Regions from separate parts of the Phyllobacterium sp. RCAM01083 genome, predicted to be linked through region 1. Evidence: riboswitches for the same ligand, from Rfam matches in the RefSeq annotation. Region 1 holds a riboswitch; the other holds the start of a gene.

Region 1 (6,509 bases):
GCGCTTTACCGCTTTCGATGAACGCCCGGCTGCGCTGGAGAGCAAAGCCTGCCTGCTCTGCTCTTCCAACGTATTCTTGCCGGCGCGGCCGGCAGATTTGCTGTTCAGGTCGGACACGTTTTTCATGGGCCATTCTTTGACGATTGGCCACAGCATAGGGCATGGCATCCCATGCTGAAACGAAAGCACGGTTAAAACTCCCGTCAAAACGGGCACCGGATTCCGGTTCTGCCACCTGTGCTAGAACCAGATTGCGCTTTGCCCGTCTCCCAACTCTGTGGGAGGCCGTCTGTCGATTCGCCTCGCGCCTGTTATCGCGAGGGTCTATGGCCGGCGGTCAATGCGAAATGCGGCGTCCCAGCCGAGCGCATGGCGGGCTTTCCAGCTGTTGGCGACAACGTCCGTCTCGGTAACATTGTAGGCACCGCTTGCACCGCGCTCGATAGCCTTGAGTGCTGCGCTGGCGGCCGCATCGACATGGACGCGCAAATCCGGATTGGCCGGCATATCGACACCGGTCCCTGGCCCGTAGAAAAAGCCGTAGCGCAGGACAATGCCCTCCATGCCGGGCTCGTTCAACACGGCCTGTTCCATGGCCGCGACACCGGCAACGGTCGTTGCACGGGGTTCTTCCGCGTGCAGATCAAGCGGATCCGTTTCGATGAACACACCGGGTTTCGGTGCGTAGGCCCAGGCTATACTCTGCGCGATAATACGCCCGACACCCGCAGCTTTTGCCGCCTGTACGAGATTAGCGGTTCCCTCGCTGCGGATGCGGGCATTGCGGCTGATGAAATCCTTCATCGCCGCAGGACTGACACCGTGCGGCAAATCCGTGAGCTGATGTATGATCACATCGGGCTCGGCCTCAGCCACAACGGATTTGAGTTTTTCGGCATCAAAAACATCGACAATGGCCGGCTCAACCCCGATCTGGCGCAAGGAAGCGGCCTTCTCGGCGCTTCGCGTGGTGCCGGTCACCACATATCCGGCCTCCACCAACAGCGGTGCGAGCCGCCTGCCAACCGCGCCGCTGGCGCCTGCGAGAAAGATATTCCTGATCATGTGCCAGTCTCCTGTCATTGCCTGCAATTGGTCTTGCGCCACCAAGACGAGACAGCCCAATCGAACGTGACTTGCCCCTCACATTTTTCGACCTAGACGGGTTCGAGCATGCCAAACCAGGCAACCAGCCCGAGCACGACAATGCCCAGTGCGATCTCCGTCAGGGTTCCGAGCCGTATGGCGCGTATGGAACCTGCCTCGCTGGTGCGCATGCGCGGAACGAAAACATACCGGTTGATCAGGGCCAGTCCGGTCAGCACCACAACCAGAATGATCTTCAGCGCCAGCAAGGCCTGATAGAGGGATGTCCAATCAGCCGGCAGACGTCGAAGGACGAGCGTGGTATTGACCACGCCGGATGCGATCACCAGTGCGACGGCCGCATGACCGGCCGACGAAAACCGCATCAGCGCCGTTTGCGCAGTCACACGCCATTCCGCCTGGCGCAACCGGCCAAGGATCAGCACGACCGGTATCAGCGCGCCGATCCACGCGCCGCCCGAGAGCACATGCACCATATCGTTAAAACGGTGGGCCGCGCCGATCCAGCCCTCCCGCATTGTGGCATGGCCGGAAAATGCCAGGCTTGCCAGAAGCAGCCCCGAAGCCATGGCAAGAGCGATGGACGCGCGGCGTGGCGAGAGAGCCAATGCGGGCAACAAAAGCAGGGCCGCCGCGACCTGTATCGCCCAGCCGCGGCCGACGCTTGTCTCAAGCAGCACGTCGCGGATGGTTCCGAGATCGACGGCATCGCTCCAGCCCTGCCCGATCATTCCAGCCTGCAGCGGCAGAGCGGCAAAGATCGTTCCGATAGCCAGAAAGACCGCGATCCCGCTCGCAGGACGCAGGCGCTCCCCGATCTCCAGCGCCAGGGGTTTGGGCACAAGCAGTGCGAGATAGGCAAACGCGCCCCACAGGAACATCGTGGACGTATTGTGCACGAACCTGCACAGAACAAGCGTGGTCTCCAACCCCATCAGGGTTTGACGGTGAATGTATAGCTGCCCTTGGTCTTGTGACCGTCGGTGGAAAGTGCGGTCCAGTTCACGGTATATTCCCCCGACGCGAGGGGGGCCGACAGCGGAATAACCAGTGTCTTGTGGTCGTTGATCGACAGTTTGGCCTGTCCCGTCGATATGGTCGCCTTGCCCGGGCCAGTGATCGTTGCACCTGAGAATTTCAGGTTCAAACCCTCGGAAAATGTCAGATCGATCTCGACGGGCGAGACCTTCACGATGGCGTTTTCGGCCGGAACTGCCGATTCAAGATGGGCGTGCGCCAATACCTGCCCCAACAGGCCGGCATTAAGGACCGTTGCGACAGCAAAAATACGAATGAGCCGTGACATGAGAACTCCTGTGAGCGGGCGGATTTGACGGATCCGGAGAAAGGGTGCGACCGCGCGGCGAAAGCTAAGCCTGATTTTTGCCGGGATCATGGCAGAATCCCTGTGGGATGCGGCGGCACGCAGGCGGCAGCGCGAAGCATCCACCGGCGGCCGTCGCTGCTCATTTCCGTACAGCTGCGCGGCTCGACATCGATGCGCCAGAATGCGGAATCCGGTGCCTGCAACACGCTCAGAACAGCGGCACGAATGACGGAAGCGTGCGTCACCACGATTGTGTGACCGCCATCATGCATATGCGCGCTCATCCAATCTGCAATCCTGACGAGAAAATCATGGATGGATTCGCCGCCATGCGGGGCCGAGGCGGGATTGTTCATCCAGTCCGTTACATCGTCCGGGTGAGCTTCGTGGACAGCGGCGAGTGTCCTCCCCGCCCATTTCCCGTAATCGATATCCGCCAACGCCGCATCGACAACGGATACCAGACCCAGGGCATCGGCGGTTTGCCGGGCGCGCAGCGCCGGACTGATCAAAACACGGTGCGCACGGCGCAAATGCCCGGCAATAGCCTGCAGGTTTTGGGCTTCCCCGGGTTCAAGCGCTTCGTCGGCGGGGAAAGCACCTGTGCGGACCGCCGGTGTGGCGCCATGGCAAACAAGGGTCAACCGCGTGGCTCTGGTCAAAATATCCCTCAAAACCCTCAGGAAAAAACCGGAAACAGCCTGCAGACCGTTCATTGACAGTCTGCGGCGCGCACAGATATAACCGTGCTGTTGCGAGTTTGGAAGCCGGTGAAATTCCGGAGCGGTCGCGCCACTGTAATTAATCAGTCCTTTTTCACTGATTGAAAGCCAGACCCTGGCCGCAACATCATTTATTCCGTTAGTGAACGCGTCATTCTGGGAGAAAATTCATGTCCGATATCGCTCTTACGCCGTCAGCAGGCGTCACGCCCATTCCTCTTGGCGAAGTCTTGCCCTGGGCCATTTTCGGCGGGCTGATCATGCTGCTCGCAATCTATTTCATTGGTGCGGAAGAAGGTGCGATGTCGCTCTTCTCGGGCATGTATGTGCACGAATTCGTTCATGACGGCCGCCATCTCCTCGGTTTTCCCTGCCACTGAGGAAACAAAACAATGACAAGAGATCTTTTGATCCGCGGCATGATCGCAGGGGTCATCGCAGGGTTATTGGCGTTCGGGTTTGCCCGGGTGTTCGGTGAACCGCAGGTTGATCATGCCATTGCCTTCGAGGAAAAGATGAGCCAGGCGGCCGGCGCAGCGGCTGAACCGGAGCTTGTCACGCGGGCGACACAGGCCGGCATCGGCCTGTTTACCGGCCTTGTCGTCTACAGTGCCGCGCTTGGCGGATTGTTCTCCCTGGTCTTTGCCTTTGTGCATGGCCGGGTCAGTTCCCTCAGCCCGCGCAGTACGGCGGCCCTGCTGGCGCTCGCAGGTTTTGTGGCAATTGTTCTCGTTCCCTGCATCAAGTACCCGATGAATCCGCCTGCGGTTGGCAGCCCGGATACCATCGGGGCCAGAACGGAACTGTTCTTCGTCATGCTGGTGGTTTCGCTCGGTGCCCTTGCGGCGGCTGTGGGTCTGGCAAAGCGCCTTTATGCCCAGCACGGCGCATGGAACGCGACATTGATGGCCGGTGCCGCCTATGTCGTGTTCATTGCGCTGGTGCAATACGCGCTTCCCGCCATCAATGAAGTTCCCGAACAGTTCTCACCGACCGTTCTCTGGAACTTCCGCGTCGCATCGCTGGGCATCCATGTGATCGTCTGGACAACGCTTGGTCTGCTCTTCGGCGCTTTGGCTCAACGGGTTCTGGCCGGACAGCGTCCGCGCTATCGCCTGCATGCGGCACGCTGAGCGCAGTCGCGCCATTCCTGAACGCCCGCGGGCGTTCAGGCTTCCGCTGCCGATGGGACTGTCATGAGACCGCAACGCTTCGATATCCCCATGGGATGCCCGGGAGGCTGGCTTCTGGCTCTGCTCTCATGCTTGTTCATGCTGCAAACCGAAAGCGGCTGGGCGCACCGCAGCAGCGCCGGTACCGATACATCGGGCATTTCCATTCCAAGCCTGTCCCATGGTGAAATGGCGGTTATCGCCGACTACCGCAAGCCGATCCTCGATCTGGCGGCCCGCATGACCCGCACCGATGAGAAATTCCGGCGGCTGCTGAACTACACCAATATCCAATACAGCTATTGTCTCTGGGGCATTGTCCCCGGCAGCATCGCGGATGAGCAAAGCCCGTTCAATGCCTGTTCGCACGCCTATCTTGCTGCGACGAAGGCTGTGCTTGTGTATATGCGTGACATGCCTGAACACCGGGACGCCGTCAGTGCCCTGGTATCCGATCTCGATGCCACACTTGTGCGCAATGGCGGCTCTTTCGTCATGTGCCAGTATAGCGGCGATCCCTACAACACGGCTGATATCATCAGGCCGCGCTGGAGCGATGTGCCTGGACACCTGACCAGCCTGTTTTCCTTCCTGGGATTCGCGATGCTGCTTGCTTCGGCGATTTTTGCCGTCATCCATCTGACACGCCCGCCACGACAGCCCGTCAACGCCTGATCAAGGCTATGGCCTTTAGGTCACACCGCGCATGTCTTGCCGCCAAACTCCAGATCGCCCTTTCCGCTGCGCGCGACTTGACGTAAGCCTGCTGTCCGGATCGTTTTGACCGTTTGAACGTTACTGCATTCCCTGCCCAAAGACGCTGAGAGCCAAGGACACTTCATGCCCTCCTTTGATTATATCCGCCCCATCCTCCTGTTGCTTGGCTCAAATGTTTTCATGACATTTGCCTGGTATGGCCATCTCAAATTCGCGGACCGGCCGCTCTTTCTGGTCATCTTCATCAGCTGGATGATTGCCTTTGCCGAATATTGCCTTGCGGTACCCGCGAACCGCTACGGTCACGAGATCTATTCGGCCGCCCAGCTGAAGACCATTCAGGAAGTGATCACGCTTCTGGTCTTTGCCGGGTTTTCAGTGATGTATCTCGGCGAAAAAATTACGATCAACCACCTCGTCGGCTTCGCGATGATCTGCGGCGGCGCATTCTTCGTGTTCAAGGGTCCGCTCTAGGAGAAAATGGCCGTGCACATGCTCGATGGCGCACACGGGAAGGATATTTAGTCGGATAATTGTATGGGCGACGGCGGGAAATGCCCTCGCACCAACGGAATCACCGGCCCAGATCGTTCTTGGTGTTCTTGTAGATGTTGACACCCAGTTCGCGGATTTTCTTGCGCAGCGTGTTGCGGTTGAGCCCAAGCAGTTCCGCGGCCTTGATCTGGTTGCCATGGGTAGCGGTCAGGCATGAGAGGATGAGCGGGTATTCCACTTCCTCCAGCACGCGCTGGTAAAGCCCGACCGGCGGCAGATCATCGCCATAGGACAGGAAGTAGCGCTGCATGCTGAGTTCCACCGCCTGGGCGATGGTGATGTCCTCGTTGGACATCGACGTCGAGGATGGCTCCGCCGGCCGCAGGTCGGCCTTGAGTTCCGCCTCGATCACATCTGCATTGATTTCTTCCTGCGGATAAAGCGCGGCGAGACGGCGCACCAGATTTTCCAGTTCGCGCACATTGCCGGCCCAGGGATAGCGGCGCATCAAGTCGAGACCATCGGCGGTGATGCGTTTTTCCGGCAGGCCGTCCTTTGCCGCCATCTTGAAGAAATGCCGGACAAGGTCGGGAATATCCTCGCCGCGCTCGCGCAGCGGCGGCAGACGCAGCGGCACGACATTCAGGCGGTAATAGAGATCCTCGCGGAACATGCCCTGATTGATCAGCGTCCGCAGATCCTTGTTTGTCGCGGCCACGATGCGCACATCGGTCTTGATCGGCGTGCGTCCGCCCACCGTCATATATTCGCCCTGCTGGAGTACGCGCAGCAGGCGTGTCTGGGCTTCCATCGGCATATCGCCGATTTCATCGAGGAACAGCGTGCCGCCATCCGCCTGTTCGAACCGGCCGCTCGACCGGTTCTGCGCACCGGTGAAAGCACCCCGTTCATGGCCGAACAGTTCGGATTCGATCAGGTCGCGCGGAATGGCAGCCATGTTGATGGCGA
Region 2 (6,509 bases), 680 kb from region 1:
GATGAAGACCCAAGTCAAAAACCGCCCTGTCCGTGAGGAACAGTGCGGTTTTTTGCCAAGTGACGCATGGCTTTCTGCCGTACGATACGCTGGCAGAAATTACAGCTCCGGTACGCAGTACCTGATCCGGAGCATGGAGCAGGGTCTTGTCCGCTCCATGCAAAGTTTTAACCGGACATCGTTACCGCGAGGTTAGCGAGACCTTAAGCAAATCTAAATTTTGAAAATTTCCCGGCTTTTCCCGGCGCGGTCAGCCTTCACGCGTGGCCTCGCGCAGATAATTGATGATGCCGGAGAAGTCAGAACCTTCGTTCCCGGCGGCGCCGAAGGCCGCATAGATTTCTTCCGCGTGCTGCCCGAGCGGTGTCGCGGCACCGACACTTTTGGCGGCTTCCTGTGACAGCTTCAGATCCTTCAGCATCAGGGCGGCGGCAAAGCCCGGCTTGTAGCTGTTGTTGGCTGGCGATGTCGGCACGGGGCCGGGGACCGGGCAATAGGTGGTCAGCGACCAGCACTGGCCCGACGAGGTCGAGGCGACGTCGAACAGCGCCTGATGCGACAGCCCCAGTTTTTCAGCGAGCGTGAAGGCTTCGCTGACGCCGATCATGGAAATGCCGAGGATCATGTTGTTGCAGATCTTGGCGGCCTGACCGGCGCCGGGCTCGCCGCAATGGACGATGCGGCCGGCCATGGGTTTCAGGATTGGCTCGGCGACAGCAAAGGCGTCGCTGGCGCCGCCCACCATGAACGTCAGGGTTCCCGCCGCCGCACCGCCGATGCCGCCGGAGACCGGAGCGTCGACCGAGAGCAGGCCATGGGCCTTGGCGATGCCGTGCGCCTTGCGGGCGGAATCCACATCGATGGTCGAGGAATCGATGAGCAGCGCACCCGGTTTGGCTTTTCCGGCAATCTCCGCATAGACGGACAGGACGTGCTTGCCTGCTGGCAGCATGGTGATGACGACATCGGCATCCGCAACGGCGGCAAGCGCGCTCTCAGCAATGGTCACGCCATTGATTTTGGCGGTTGCCAGATTGTCCGGCAGGAGGTCAAAACCCAGTACCCCATGGCCTGCCTTGACCAGATTGGCGGCCATGGGGTTGCCCATATGGCCAAGACCGATAAAAGCGACTGTCGTCATCGCAGCATTCTCCCTGATAGTGTTCCCGTGTGTCGGATGCGGTGTGGTTCAGCGGCCCATCATCGAGCGGGAAATGATCACCCGCATGATTTCATTGGTGCCTTCCAGAATCTGATGGACGCGCAGGTCGCGCACCAGCTTCTCCACGCCGTAATCGTGCAGGTAGCCGTAGCCGCCATGAATCTGCAACGCATCATTGGCGACGTTGAAGCCGGTATCGGTGACGAAGCGCTTGGCCATGGCCGACCATTTCGACGCATCATGCGCCTTGCGGTCGAGTTTTGACGCGGCGGTGTAAAGCAGGACGCGGGCGGCGGACAGTTCCGTTTCCATATCCGCCAGCTTGAACTGAAGGGCCTGGAACTGGTTGATCGCCTTGCCGAACGCCTTGCGCTCGGACGCATAGCCGACCGCCTTGTCGAGGGCGGACTGGGCACCGCCGAGCGAGCAGGCGGCAATGTTGAGGCGTCCGCCATCAAGCCCGCCCATGGCGATCTTGAAGCCATCGCCTTCCGCCCCGAGGCGGTTTTCCACGGGAACGCGGCAATTGTCGAAAATCACCTGCCGGGTGGACTGGGCATTCCAGCCCATCTTGTGTTCATTGGCACCGAAGGACAGGCCGGGCGCATCCTTCGGGATGATCAGGGTCGAAATGCCCTTCGGGCCATCTTCGCCGGTACGCACCATGGTGACGTAAAGGTCGGTATCGCCTGCGCCTGATATGAACTGCTTGGCGCCGTTGAGGACATAGTGGTCGCCGTCCCGGACCGCGCGGGTCTTGAGGGCGGCGGCATCCGAGCCGGAATTGGGCTCGGTCAGGCAATAGCTCGCCAGCCATTCCATCGAGGTCAGCTGCGGCACGAAGCGCTGGCGCTGTTCGTCATTGCCGTAGAGATCGATCATCCATGTCGCCATGTTATGGATCGAGATGAAGGCGGAGAAGGCCGGGCAGGCGGCAGACAGGGCTTCGAAGATCAGCACCGCATCAAGGCGTTTCAATCCCGAACCGCCGAATTCTTCCTTGGTGTAGATGCCGCCCATGCCGAGCGGGCCGGTCTCGCGAATCACGTCGGCGGGGAAATGCTTGTCCCGGTCCCAGGCCAGCGCGTTCGGTGCCACGCGGTCCGCCGCGAAGGCGCGCGCCATGTCCTGAATCGCCAGCTGATCCTCGTTGAGTTCGAACTGGCCGGACGCCGTATCAACGACCGCATCCATGATAACCTCCCTGTATTCCTCTTGATTTCCACTCTATCGCAAGCGCGGGGCCGCGCAACGATTCAGATAGGTTTTGCCGGGGGCTAGGAAGAGAAAGACATATCCGCTACTCAAAGCCCATGACGCACGCAATCATGTTGCAGGGAACAGGGTCAGATGTTGGTAAATCCGTCCTGGTGGCCGGACTTTGCCGGCTTGCGCGCAACCGCGGATTAAAGGTTCGGCCGTTCAAACCGCAGAACATGTCGAACAATGCGGCGGTCAGCGACGATGGCGGCGAGATCGGGCGGGCGCAGTGGCTGCAGGCCGTCGCCTGCGGCGTACCATCCTCGGTACATATGAACCCGGTGCTCTTGAAACCGCAATCGGAGACCGGCAGCCAGATCATCGTGCAGGGCAAAGTCTGGGGCCAGGCCAAGGGGCGCGACTACCAGACATTCAAGGCGCAGCTGCTCGATGCGGTCATGGCGTCGTGGGACATTGTCCGTGAGGGCGCCGATCTGGTCATCGTCGAGGGGGCGGGGTCTCCCGCCGAAATCAACCTGCGGGCGGGCGATATCGCCAATATGGGCTTTGCCATCCGCGCCAATGTGCCTGTCGTTCTGGTTGGCGATATCGATCGCGGCGGAGTGATCGCCTCGCTCGTCGGCACCCATGCGATCCTGCAGCGGGAAGACCGCGAGATGATCGCCGGCTATATCATCAACAAGTTTCGCGGCGACGTCTCGCTGTTCGATGACGGTCTGAAAGCCATAACGCAGTTCACCGGCTGGCCGTCATTCGGCGTGGTGCCGTGGCTGAAGGACGCGGCGCGGCTGCCGGCCGAGGATTCCGTCGTGCTGGAGCGTCTGGTGAAGGGCGAGGGCCGGGCGCTGAAGATCGCCGTGCCGGTGCTCGACCGCATCGCCAATTTCGATGATTTCGACCCGCTGATGGCCGAACCGCAGGTGGATGTGGTGATGGTGCGCAGCGGCGAGCGGCTGCCTGCCGATGCGGGACTGGTCATCATTCCGGGGTCCAAATCCACCATCGGCGACCTCCTGCGCTTCCGCGAGAACGGCTGGGACAGGGATCTCGACCTGCACCGGCGGCGCGGCGGCCACATCATCGGCATATGTGGCGGTTTCCAGATGCTTGGCCGGACCGTTCGCGATCCCGACGGCATCGAGGGCAGCGTGACGGAGACGGCAGGGCTCGGGCATCTCGATATCGACACGGTGATGGAGCCGGAAAAGACCGTGCGCAACGTGGCGGCGCAGTCGCTGCCGTTCGACCTGCCGCTCGATGGCTACGAGATTCATCTGGGCCGGACGACCGGCCCGGACTGTTCGCGCCCGGCCGTGCGCATCAATGGCGTCAACGACGGCGCCATATCGGCGGACGGCAAGGTTTTCGGCACCTATCTGCACGGGCTTTTCGGGGCGGACCGGTTTCGCGCCGCGCTGCTGGGCACGATGGGCATTGCCGCTGAAGCATTCGACTACAAGGCCGGGGTGGACGCCGCGCTGGATAGTATCGCCGCCGAGCTTGAAACAGTGCTGGATGTGGACGCGCTGCTCGCATGTGCCGCTGCCTGAGCAAACCGCGCAGATTCCATTGACATTTCCCGTGGGGGGTGAATAACGTCCCAGCCATGATTGGTTCCCATATTGGCCAAAGGCCAAGGGATCAAAAGGGAATGCGACGGTTGTACCCTCAAGGGCGACCCCACCGCAGCCGACCCCGCGACTGTAGAGCGGCGAGGATCAATGCAAAGCCTGACGCATATGCAGAAGGCAGCCACTGGGAAACCGGGAAGGCGGCATTCATCCTGTGACCCGCGAGCCAGGAGACCTGCCAGTCATAGAGCGTTTCCCAGGAAACGCTCGGGGCAATCCTGCCCAAGAACCGAAGGGTCGTGTCCCTTCAGGCCCAGCACGGAGGTTGTTATGGCTGCTCGCATTGTATACGCGCTCGTTTCCCCGCCCGCATTCCGCTTGATCGTACCTGACGGATCATCGCGATTGCAGTGACGGCGATGCCCCAGCTGAATCACGGTGTAACGTTCATTCTCGGCGGTGCCCGCTCGGGCAAGTCCAGCTTTGCCGAAGGCCTGATCATGGCTTCCGGCCTTGACCCCGTCTATCTCGCAACCGGCAGGTCCTGGGATGAGGAAATGTCAGTCCGCATCGACCTGCACAAGGCGCAGCGCGGTTCATCCTGGCACACCATCGAAGAGCCGCTCGATCTGGTGGACACCCTGCAGGGGGTTGCTGCCGAGGGAAAAGCGATCCTCGTCGATTGCCTGACGCTCTGGCTGACCAATCTGATGATGGCCGAGCGCGATATCACCGCCGAGACACGGCAGCTCGTGCAAGTGCTGCCGAAACTTCCGGGCTCGATCGTTCTGGTTTCGAACGAAGTGGGTCTCGGCATTGTACCGGAGAACCGCATGGCGCGCGATTTTCGCGACCATGCCGGACGTCTCCATCAGGCCGTGGCACAGGCCGCGGCAACAGTCTATTTCGTGGCAGCCGGGCTGCCGCTCACCATGAAGGGATAGGAATATGCAGGGTCAGAAGATTCCAGCAACGGTCATCACCGGTTTTCTCGGTTCGGGTAAAACCACGATGATCCGCAATCTGCTCGAAAATGCCAATGGCAAGCGCATCGCGCTCATCATCAACGAGTTCGGCGATCTCGGTGTCGATGGCGGCCTGCTGAAGGGCTGCGGCATCGAAGCCTGCCGGGACGAGGATGTGATCGAGCTGAACAATGGCTGCATCTGCTGCACCGTCGCCGATGATTTCATCCCGACCATGACCAAGCTGCTCGACCGTCCCGACCGTCCGGATCATATCGTCATCGAGACTTCGGGCCTCGCGCTGCCGCAGCCTCTGGTTGCAGCCTTCAACTGGCCGGAGATCAAGACGCAGGTGACGGTTGACGGTGTCGTCACCGTGATCGACGCTTCCGCCGTGTCCGAAGGCCGTTTTGCCGATGACCACGACAAGGTCGATGCCCAGCGCATCCAGGACGAATCGCTCGACCATGACAGCCCGCTTGAAGAACTGTTCGAGGACCAGATCCGTGCCGCCGACCTGATCGTGCTGAACAAGAGCGACCTGATCAGCGACAAGCAGCTCGACGGCGTGCGCGGCGATGTGCAGAGCCGCTCGTCGCGCTCGCTCAACATGGTATCGGCCAGCTTCGGCAAGCTCAGCAATGAACTGCTGCTCGGTCTCGGCGTCGGCACCGAAGAGGACATTGCCAACCGCAAGTCGCACCATGAAATGGACCATGAAGCGGGCGAAGAGCACGACCATGACGAGTTCGAAAGCTTTGTTGTCGGGCTTGGTCCGGTGGCCGAACCCAAAAACTTTGTCGAGAAGCTGAAGGCCGTGATTGCCGATCACGACATCCTGCGCCTGAAAGGCTTTGCCGATGTTCCCGGCAAGCCCATGCGGCTGGTGGTGCAGGCCGTCGGCACGCGCATCGAGCATTACTTCGACCGCGCGTGGAACCCGGGCGAGGAACGGCAGACCCGTCTCGTCGTCATCGGACTGCACGATATCGACAACGATGCCATCACATCGGCGGTCACCGCCGCTGCCGCTGCCTGACGATAGGATATTGAATGCATCTCCTGCTTGCCCAGAAAGGCACCATCGCTGAAGGCACCGAGGCCATCGACCTCGGCCAGACGCCGGGAGATGTGCTGTTCCTGTCCGCCGCCGATACGGAACTGGCGAGCCTTGCCGCCGCACGGCGGCAGGGCGACGGCGCGGTTTCGCTGCGCCTTGCCAATATGATGAGCCTGTCGCACCCGATGTCCGTCGATGCCTATGTCGAGCGGACGGCGCGCCATGCCAGGCTGATCGTCGTCCGGGTGATCGGCGGCGAGAGCTACTGGCCCTATGGCCTCGAAGCGCTGCATGCCTGCGCGGTCAATCACAAGGTGCAGCTTGCGGTGCTGCCGGGGGATGACAAGCCCGATCCGGGGCTCGACCGGTTTTCGACCGTCGCCCGGCATGATCGCGATGCGCTCTGGCATTATCTGCTGGAGGGTGGGGCGCAGAATGCCCAGCGCTTCCTCGACTATTGCGCGGCGTTGATGTCTTCCGGCGAGAAGCCGCAGGAGGCTGCGCCCCTGCTCAAGGCCGGGTTATGGTGG

The links. Region 1 has a riboswitch for cobalamin ahead of ACZ25R_RS12920 (CbtB domain-containing protein). Riboswitches for the same ligand answer to the same signal wherever they lie in the genome.
Region 2: linked by a shared signal. The riboswitch ahead of cobU (bifunctional adenosylcobinamide kinase/adenosylcobinamide-phosphate guanylyltransferase) and the one ahead of ACZ25R_RS12920 (CbtB domain-containing protein) in region 1 are both predicted to bind cobalamin.

Annotation. Positions count from the first base shown of each region.
Region 1 covers NZ_JBVFZN010000005.1:1,261,976-1,268,484, forward strand. The annotation lists gene ACZ25R_RS12895 (hypothetical protein) at 1-216, opposite strand, end outside; gene ACZ25R_RS12900 (NAD-dependent epimerase/dehydratase family protein) at 325-1,065, opposite strand; gene copD (copper homeostasis membrane protein CopD) at 1,158-2,042, opposite strand; gene copC (copper homeostasis periplasmic binding protein CopC) at 2,042-2,413, opposite strand; gene ACZ25R_RS12915 (histidine phosphatase family protein) at 2,500-3,096, opposite strand; cobalamin riboswitch at 3,144-3,294, shown strand; gene ACZ25R_RS12920 (CbtB domain-containing protein) at 3,327-3,536, shown strand; gene ACZ25R_RS12925 (CbtA family protein) at 3,549-4,289, shown strand; gene ACZ25R_RS12930 (hypothetical protein) at 4,428-5,003, shown strand; gene ACZ25R_RS12935 (DMT family protein) at 5,169-5,519, shown strand; gene ntrC (nitrogen regulation protein NR(I)) at 5,620-6,509, opposite strand, start outside.
Region 2 covers NZ_JBVFZN010000005.1:582,617-589,125, forward strand. The annotation lists gene mmsB (3-hydroxyisobutyrate dehydrogenase) at 251-1,141, opposite strand; gene ACZ25R_RS09480 (isobutyryl-CoA dehydrogenase) at 1,190-2,356, opposite strand; gene ACZ25R_RS09485 (cobyric acid synthase) at 2,476-3,933, shown strand; cobalamin riboswitch at 3,978-4,211, shown strand; gene cobU (bifunctional adenosylcobinamide kinase/adenosylcobinamide-phosphate guanylyltransferase) at 4,374-4,898, shown strand; gene cobW (cobalamin biosynthesis protein CobW) at 4,903-5,958, shown strand; gene cobN (cobaltochelatase subunit CobN) at 5,973-6,509, shown strand, end outside.